2 regions of the Pseudoalteromonas sp. A3 genome follow, and region 1 is predicted to be linked to the other one. Evidence: predicted binding sites of a transcription regulator. Region 1 holds the regulator's gene; the other holds the start of a gene.
What was found. The regulator NrdR, encoded in region 1, represses ribonucleotide reductase genes. The targets are predictions, from matches to a motif close to AAACACNANATNTNGTGTTT.

Region 2: nrdA (class 1a ribonucleoside-diphosphate reductase subunit alpha) is a predicted target of NrdR. The motif match lies at 2,219-2,238, and genes of this name have one in related genera.

The regions. Positions count from the first base shown of each region.
Region 1 is NZ_JAPCKL010000015.1:18,938-23,122, forward strand. It holds gene ribBA (bifunctional 3,4-dihydroxy-2-butanone-4-phosphate synthase/GTP cyclohydrolase II) at 1-568, opposite strand, end outside; gene OIZ54_RS18355 (riboflavin synthase) at 598-1,251, opposite strand; gene ribD (bifunctional diaminohydroxyphosphoribosylaminopyrimidine deaminase/5-amino-6-(5-phosphoribosylamino)uracil reductase RibD) at 1,268-2,401, opposite strand; gene nrdR (transcriptional regulator NrdR) at 2,404-2,853, opposite strand; gene glyA (serine hydroxymethyltransferase) at 3,219-4,185, opposite strand, start outside.
Region 2 is NZ_JAPCKL010000001.1:487,673-491,857, reverse strand. It holds gene nrdA (class 1a ribonucleoside-diphosphate reductase subunit alpha) at 1-2,095, opposite strand, end outside; gene OIZ54_RS02205 (HAD family hydrolase) at 2,508-3,188, opposite strand; gene ubiG (bifunctional 2-polyprenyl-6-hydroxyphenol methylase/3-demethylubiquinol 3-O-methyltransferase UbiG) at 3,188-3,898, opposite strand; gene gyrA (DNA topoisomerase (ATP-hydrolyzing) subunit A) at 4,077-4,185, shown strand, end outside.

The sequences.
Region 1 (4,185 bases):
CAATTTTAATACCATGCTCTTTAGCAAATACTTCTAAATCAGGGCGGCGCGCCATAGTGCCATCGGCATTGAGGATTTCTACAATAACTGATGAGGCTTCAAGGCCGGCTAAACGTGCTAAATCACACCCGGCTTCGGTGTGGCCTGCGCGCGTTAACACGCCACCTGGCTGTGCCATAATAGGAAAAATATGTCCAGGCTGTACGATATCGCTTGGTACGGCGCCTTTTGCAATAGCAGCTTGAACTGTACGCGCTCTATCGGCTGCAGATATACCCGTTGTTACACCTTTGGCAGCTTCAATCGACATAGTAAAGTTAGTAGAAAACGCTGCGCCATTGTTTTTAACCATTAACGGTAAATCAAGCTGCTCACAACGCTCTTGCGTCATAGTTAAACAAATTAAGCCACGGCCATGAGTGGCCATAAAGTTAATTGCTTCGGCGCTAATGTGCTCTGCTGCAATGATTAAATCACCTTCGTTTTCTCTGTCTTCGTCATCCATTAAAATAACCATTTTACCGGCTTTAATGTCGTCGATGATTTCTTGTGCGCTGTGTAAATTCATAAATTTGCTCGTGTAAGTTATCAGTGTCGTTATTTAACAAAACCAGCTTTAGCTAGTAAGCTCATTGAAATATCTGAGCCAGTCGGCTGCTCAGCCCCTTTAATAAGGCGCTCTAAATAACGTGCAATTTGGTCGACTTCTAAATTAACGCGTGTGCCCACTTTAAAATCAGCAATGGTGGTTTGCTCGCTTGTGTGCGGCACTATAGTTAATTTAAATTTATTACCTTGTACAGCGTTTACTGTCAGGCTTATACCATCTATACATACAGACCCTTTGTAAGGAATGTACTTCATTAAGTTTTCATCGGTGCTTAGCCAATATTCTGTAGCGCGCGCATTACTAGTGATGGCTGTAATGGTTGCAATGCCATCAACATGACCTGACACTAAATGCCCGCCTAAACGTGAAACCGGCTGCATGGCTTTTTCAAGGTTAACTGTTTGGCCAATATTATAATTTGCAAACCCAGTTAAGCTGATAGTTTCGTTTGATAAGTCGGCACTAAAGCCATCAATGTGCTTATCAACTACCGTTAAACATACGCCATTAGTGGCAATGCTATCGCCAAGCTTTACATCGCTCATATCAAGATTAGCGCTTTGAATGCGAATGGCTAAATCGCCTTGTTTTTTTTGTAATAGCGCAATTTTGCCTGTGGCTTCAATTATTCCAGTAAACATAGCCCTACTCTTTTAATTAAGTGATTGGAATGTGTTTTGTGGCGGTTATACGTAAATCATCGCCTATTTTCACACACTCTTTAAACGTCAAATTAACGGTGTTTTGCATATCTGTTAGCGGTGCAAAATTAACTAAGCTTTTTGCATCGCACCCCATTAGTTTAGGCGCTAAATAAAATATATATTCGTCTATTAAATTAAGCTCTGTCATTTTACCGGCAAGTGTAGCACCCGCTTCTAAATAAACATGATTAAATTGCAGCTTAGCAAGGTGCGCTAAAACAGACGTTAAATTAACTTTGTTATTTTGCTGTGGCACTTCTATATGCCTTACAAAATGCGGCCACTGCGTTGATTTATCAACCTTGGTAGTGAAAATTATTATTTCACTTTCAATATTAAATACTGCCAGCTCTGGTGTAAGCCTATTTTGTGAGTCAATTATAACACGCACCGGTTGGCGTAGGGGTAATTCAGTAGGCAAAGCCTGTGGCAACTCGCTTAACCTCACATTGAGCTTAGCATCATCGGTAATAACCGTATCGGCGCCCGTTAAAATAGCGCAGCTTTGTGCTCGGTGTAATTGTACATCTTGTCGCGCAGCGCTTCCGGTGATCCACTTACTTTGGCCATTTTTTAGCGCGGTTTTACCATCAATGCTGGCCGCCATTTTACACGTAACATACGGAAGCCCGTGCTCCATACGCTTAAAAAAACCTAAATTAAGTGCGCGCGCTTGCTGCTCTAAAAGCCCAAATGCAACCTCAATACCGGCATCGCTGAGTATTTTAAGCCCTTTACCTGCTACTTGTGGGTTGGTGTCGACCATAGCTGCAATAACTTTTACTACACCTGCGGCTTTTAAACCCTCTGCGCACGGCGGAGTGCGTCCGTAATGGCTGCACGGTTCAAGCGTTACATACGCAGTCGCGCCTTTTGCGTTTTCACCTGCTACAGCAAGGGCATTAACCTCAGCATGCCCCTGCCCAGCTAATTGATGAAACCCTTCACCAATTACGTGGTTATCTTTAACTAAAACACACCCGACATTAGGATTGGGGGTGGTTGTAAATCGCCCTTTTTTTGCAAGCTCGATGGCACGTGCCATGTACATTTCATCTTGCGCAGTAAAGGTTATTTGGTTTTGCATTATTACTCCCCTAAACGGGCAATTTCTTCACCAAATTCGCGTATATCTTCAAACGAGCGATACACAGAGGCAAACCGCACATAGGCTACTTTATCCAGTTTTTTAAGCGCCTCCATTATGCACTCACCCACAAGGTGACTTGATATTTCTCGCTCGCCGGTAGCACGCAACTGCGATTTAATAATATTAACCACTTCATCCACTTGCTCTGTACTAACAGGGCGTTTTTCTAGGGCGCGATTAAGGCCATTGAGTAGTTTATCTTCATTAAAGGGTTCTCGGCTGCCATCTTGTTTAATTACACGTGGCATAACTAACTCGGCACCTTCAAAGGTAGTAAATCGCTCGTGACACTCGTTACATTCACGACGACGGCGAACTTGGTGGCCTCCGCCGACTAGGCGAGAATCAATAACTTTAGTATCTTTTGCGGTACAAAATGGGCAATGCATAACTCGGTACTTCCGTTTTAAAACAAAAAAGGCCGCTATTTAGCGGCCTTTTATCTTAGCAAAAAAATAGGGCCTGTTGGCCTTTCAGGATTAAATTTGTTCTATCTAGGGGTGATTTGATCGCGGCGCGAGGTTTGTAACCTAGTGGGCTAAGTAAAAACCGAGCAACAAAGAGTAAATCACCCCTAGGACGAACCCGAGGGCAGTGCATGTTTGGCATTTATGCTGCGTTATCGCCTATTTGTGTAGAGTAACCACACTACATAGACTCTGCCTTGCCTAAAAACCAAACATACTACTGCAAATTAAACCTCGAAAGGTAAACAGGCCCCTTGTTGTGATCTAAATTACTGCTTCTTATGCAATTAAGCGTATACAGGTAGTTTTGCACAAATTGCTTTAACTTTTTCTTTAACTTGCGCTTGTACTGACTCATCGTTGATGTTGTCTAATACGTCACAAATCCAGCCAGCAAGTTCTTTCGATTCAGCTTCTTTAAAGCCACGACGCGTAATTGCAGGTGAACCAATACGTAAACCAGAAGTAACAAACGGTGAGCGAGGATCGTTTGGTACAGAGTTTTTGTTCACAGTAATGTTTGCATTGCCAAGCGCTGCGTCTGCATCTTTACCTGTGATATCTTTATCGATTAAATCAAGTAAGAATAAGTGGTTTTCTGTTTTATCAGATACGATTTTGTAACCGCGCTCTTGCATAACAGCAACCATAGCTTGAGCATTTTTAACTACTTGTGCTTGGTATGTTTTAAATTCTGGTTGTAGAGCTTCTTTAAATGCCACTGCTTTTGCAGCAATAATGTGACATAAAGGACCACCTTGGCCACCTGGGAACACAGCGCTGTTAAGCTTTTTGTAAATTGCTTCGTCGCCACAAGCAGAAATAATTAAACCACCACGAGGGCCTGCTAATGTTTTGTGTGTTGTTGTTGTTACAACATGCGCATGAGGTACTGGGCTTGGGTAAACACCCGCCGCAATTAAACCAGCAACGTGAGCCATATCAACGAATAAGTAAGCACCTACTTTATCAGCAATCTCACGGAATTTAGCCCAATCAACAATACCTGAGTACGCAGAAAAACCACCAATAATCATTTTTGGTTTGTGCTCAAGTGCTAGCGCTTCTACCTGTGCGTAGTCAATTTCGCCAGTTGCTTCGTCTAGCCCGTACTGGATTGCATTGTATAGCTTACCTGAGAAGCTTACGTGTGAACCGTGCGTTAAGTGACCACCATGAGCTAAGCTCATACCAAGTACAGTGTCGCCCGCTTCTAATAATGCTAAGAAAACAGCTGCATTTGCTTGAGAACCC
Region 2 (4,185 bases), on a different contig from region 1:
AATTAGTATTGGCCGAAATAGTTTGGTCAATAAACTTTTGCATTATGCCCACTAACTGTAAGTAACCATCGTTTGATGGAATATCCCACAGTAGCTCGTAGTTATCTTTTAAGCGTTCGTACTCAGGAACTACTTGTTTTAAAATACCGTCTTTACTTGCTTTAACGCTAATGTGACCACGTGGTGGCTCAATACCGTTAGTTGCGTTAGAGATTTGCGACGATGTTTCTGAAGGCATTAATGCGCTAAGTGTTGAGTTACGCATGCCGTGCTCTTTAATGCTGGCACGTAACGAATCCCAATCTAAGTGCAGTGGCTCATCACAAATTTTATCTAAGTCACGTTTGTACGTATCAGTTGGCATAATACCTTGAGAGTACGTTGTTTCGTTAAACTTAGGACACGCGCCACGCTCTTTAGCAAGCTCGTTTGATGCCTTCATTAGGTAGTATTGAATTGCTTCAAACGTTTTGTGAGTCAATGCATTAGCACTGCCATCTGAGTAACGCTTACCATTTTTAGCAAGGTAGTAAGCGTAGTTAATTACGCCTATTCCTAACGTACGACGGCCCATAGTGGCATTACGTGCAGCCGGTACTGGGTAGTCTTGGAAATCAAGTAGGTTATCAAGTGCACGTACTGCAAGCTCTGCAAGCTCTTCAAGTTCATCAAGTGACTCAATAGCGCCTAGGTTAAATGCAGATAGCGTACAAAGTGCAATTTCGCCTTCTTCATCGTTTACGTTATTTAACGGCTTAGTTGGCAATGCAATTTCTAAACATAAGTTAGATTGGCGAATTGGCGCAACTTTAGAAATAAACGGGCTGTGCGTATTACAGTGATCCACGTTTTGTAAATAAATACGACCTGTGCTGGCACGCTCTTGTGCGAACATTGAGAAAAGCTCAATCGCTTTAATACGCTTTTTACGAATAGACTCGTCTTGCTCGTATTTTACGTATAACGCATCAAACTCGTCTTGGTCTTCAAAGAATGCATCGTAAAGGCCAGGCACATCTGATGGGCTAAATAACGTAATGTAGTCGTCTTTAATTAAACGAGAATACATTAGTTTATTAAACTGTACGCCGTAATCTAAATGACGAACACGGTTATCATCAACACCACGGTTATTTTTAAGTACCAGTAGGTTTTCTACTTCTAAATGCCAAAGCGGGTAGAATAACGTTGCAGCACCGCCACGTACACCACCTTGCGAGCAGCTTTTAACCGCTGTTTGAAAGTGCTTATAAAAAGGAATACAACCTGTGTGGTACGCCTCGCCGTTACGGATATGGCTACCTAATGCACGAATACGACCGGCGTTAATACCAATACCTGCACGTTGTGAAACGTACTTAACAATGGCAGATGATGTGGCATTAATTGAATCAAGGCTGTCGCCACATTCAATAAGTACACACGAGCTAAACTGGCGCGTAGGTGTACGCACACCCGACATAATTGGCGTAGGTAAAGAGATTTTAAACGTTGATACTGCATCGTAAAAACGTTTGATGTAGTCAATACGCGTTTCGCGCGGGTAGTCAGAGAATAAACTCGCAGCCACTAAGATATATAAAAACTGGGCGCTTTCGTAAATCTCACCCGTTACGCGGTTTTGTACCAGGTATTTACCTTCAAGCTGCTTTACTGCTGCGTAGCTAAAGTTAAGATCGCGCGAATGATCAAGATAAGCATCTAGCTCATCAAGCTCTTGCTCTGTGTAATCAACGAGTAAGTGAGCGTCGTAGCGTTTGTCTTCAACCATTTTTGTAACATGGTCAAATAAACGTGGAGGCTCAAACTGGCCATACGCTTTTTTACGTAAGTGGAATACAGCTAAGCGGGCAGCTAAGTACTGGTAGTCAGGCGACTCTTTTGAAATTTGATCGGCTGCTGCTTTAATGATGGTTTCGTGAATGTCTTTTGTACGAATACCGTCGTAAAATTGAATGTGTGACTTTAATTCAACCTGTGAAACCGATACGTTGTTTAAACCTTCGGCGGCCCATTCAATAACGCGATGGATCTTATCAAGATCTAAAGGCTCTTTACGCCCGTCACGCTTGCTTACAGATAACTGTTGGTTCATAGCTTTGCCTGTATTCCTTGGGAATTGTGTATTTTGACCAATGCTTTATACCTCGCTAAAGCAAGGTACGTATTCATTTATTATAAGTTTCACCGTATTGGCGAATTTAATTGAATAACATTTGGCCACAATATCTGGTGTTGTTCAATTTAGAGATCACAAGATAGTGTGGTCTGAGCTGATTTGCAAGGGACATAATTGCCCCTATTTGTGGATAACTTTGGGATAACGTATTTGTGTTAGTAGTCACTCACCTTCGAACAATCATTTAAGTTGAAATAGCTAAAAATCAACTAATGATCTGCTAAATTTACGCATTTTGAAAATAAATTTCGACTGCTTTTTTTATCATCAAGCTTTGCATAAAAACTAACACAATCACAATATATAGTGTTTAAAAATTTACATGGCACTATATATGGTTAAAGGCATCAATGGGGCTGTGCCAGTTAAAATCGGCTTCCCAGCCCTTGGCCTCATCAATACTTGGTATATAGCCCCAAAGCGCTGTTGCTGTGTGCATACCTGCGGCTTTACCTGCTTCTATATCACGTTGAGCATCACCTATGTATAAACAACGCTTAGGATCTACGTTCATCAGTTTTGTACAGTGTAGTAAGGGTAAAGGTGATGGTTTAGCCTCGGTGAGGGTATCGCCACTGATCACAACGTGTGCATTTTTTAAAGCGGGTATAGCAGCCACTAATGGATCGGTTAAAAACCCGGGTTTATTAGTCATTATTCCCCATTTTATACCTTGGTTCTCAAGGGCTATGAGTAATGATTCTATACCTTCAAAGCAGCGGGTGTGTGTCGCTAGGTTTTGGCTGTAGTGGCTGACTAATTGTTTTATTCGTTCAGTTTGTGGTTGCGATGCCCATTGCGCTTTAAAGCCAAGTTCAAGTAGTGCGCCGGCGCCATTAGACGCTACTTTTCTATACGCTTCAGGCGTAACTTGCGCAACACCTTCACTTTTAAGTACAGCATTTAAAGCAGCACCTAAATCGTTTGCTGTATCAAGCAAGGTGCCATCTAAATCAAATAAGAAAGCGTCGTACTCAAAAGGAGTTAAGGGGGTATGAGAGCTAGCCATTATGCTAACTTCTCAAAATGAAGAATGTAATTAACACTCACATCTGTATTTAATGAATACTGCTTAGAAAGCGGGTTGTAACCCAGGCCAGCACTGGCACGTACTTTTAAACCGGCTTGTTCAGCCCATGCAATAAGTTGTGCAGGTTTGATAAATTTGTTGTGATCGTGTGTGCCCTCAGGCACCATTTTTAACAGCTTTTCAGCACCTACAATAGCAAACAAATAAGCTTTAGGTGTTTTATTTAGGGTTGAGAAAAACACATCAGCCCCTGGCTTGGCAAGCTCTGCGACTGCATGAATAATAGAAGCAGGATCAGGTACGTGCTCTAGCATTTCCATACAGGTTATTACATCAAAGCGAGCAGGGTGCTGGGTTGCAAATTCTTCTGCAGGTACTTTTATATAGTCAACATTTACACCGGTTTCTAGGCTATGAAGCTTTGCTACGGTGAGTGGCTCTTGCCCCATGTCTATACCGGTTACGTGTGCGCCCATGCGTGCCATGCTTTCGCTAAGAATGCCGCCACCACAGCCTACATCGAGTGTTTCTTTATCAAATAAGCCTTGGGTTTTGTTAGCCACAAAGTCTAATCGTAATGGGTTAATTTCGTGAAGAGGTTTAAACTCTCCGTCTTGGTCCCACCATCGCTCTGCAATGGCTTCAAATTTTGCTATTTCTGCGTTATCTACATTTTGATGTTCGGTCATAAAATACTTCCTCGTCAATCTGAGGCCATTATATAGGGCTAAATTGATAAATCGCAAAGTTTTGCGCCTGTAAATTTAAATTAATTGTGATAGCATGGTCGCTTAGAAATAATAACAAATACTCTTGGCGCCTAATACCGGGTTGCTAAGAGCTGATACTGAAGGAATGTGATATCAAATGACTGATCTCGCCAATGAAATTCTGCCAGTCAATATTGAAGACGAGTTAAAAAACTCCTACCTTGATTACGCAATGAGCGTAATTGTAGGACGTGCATTACCAGACG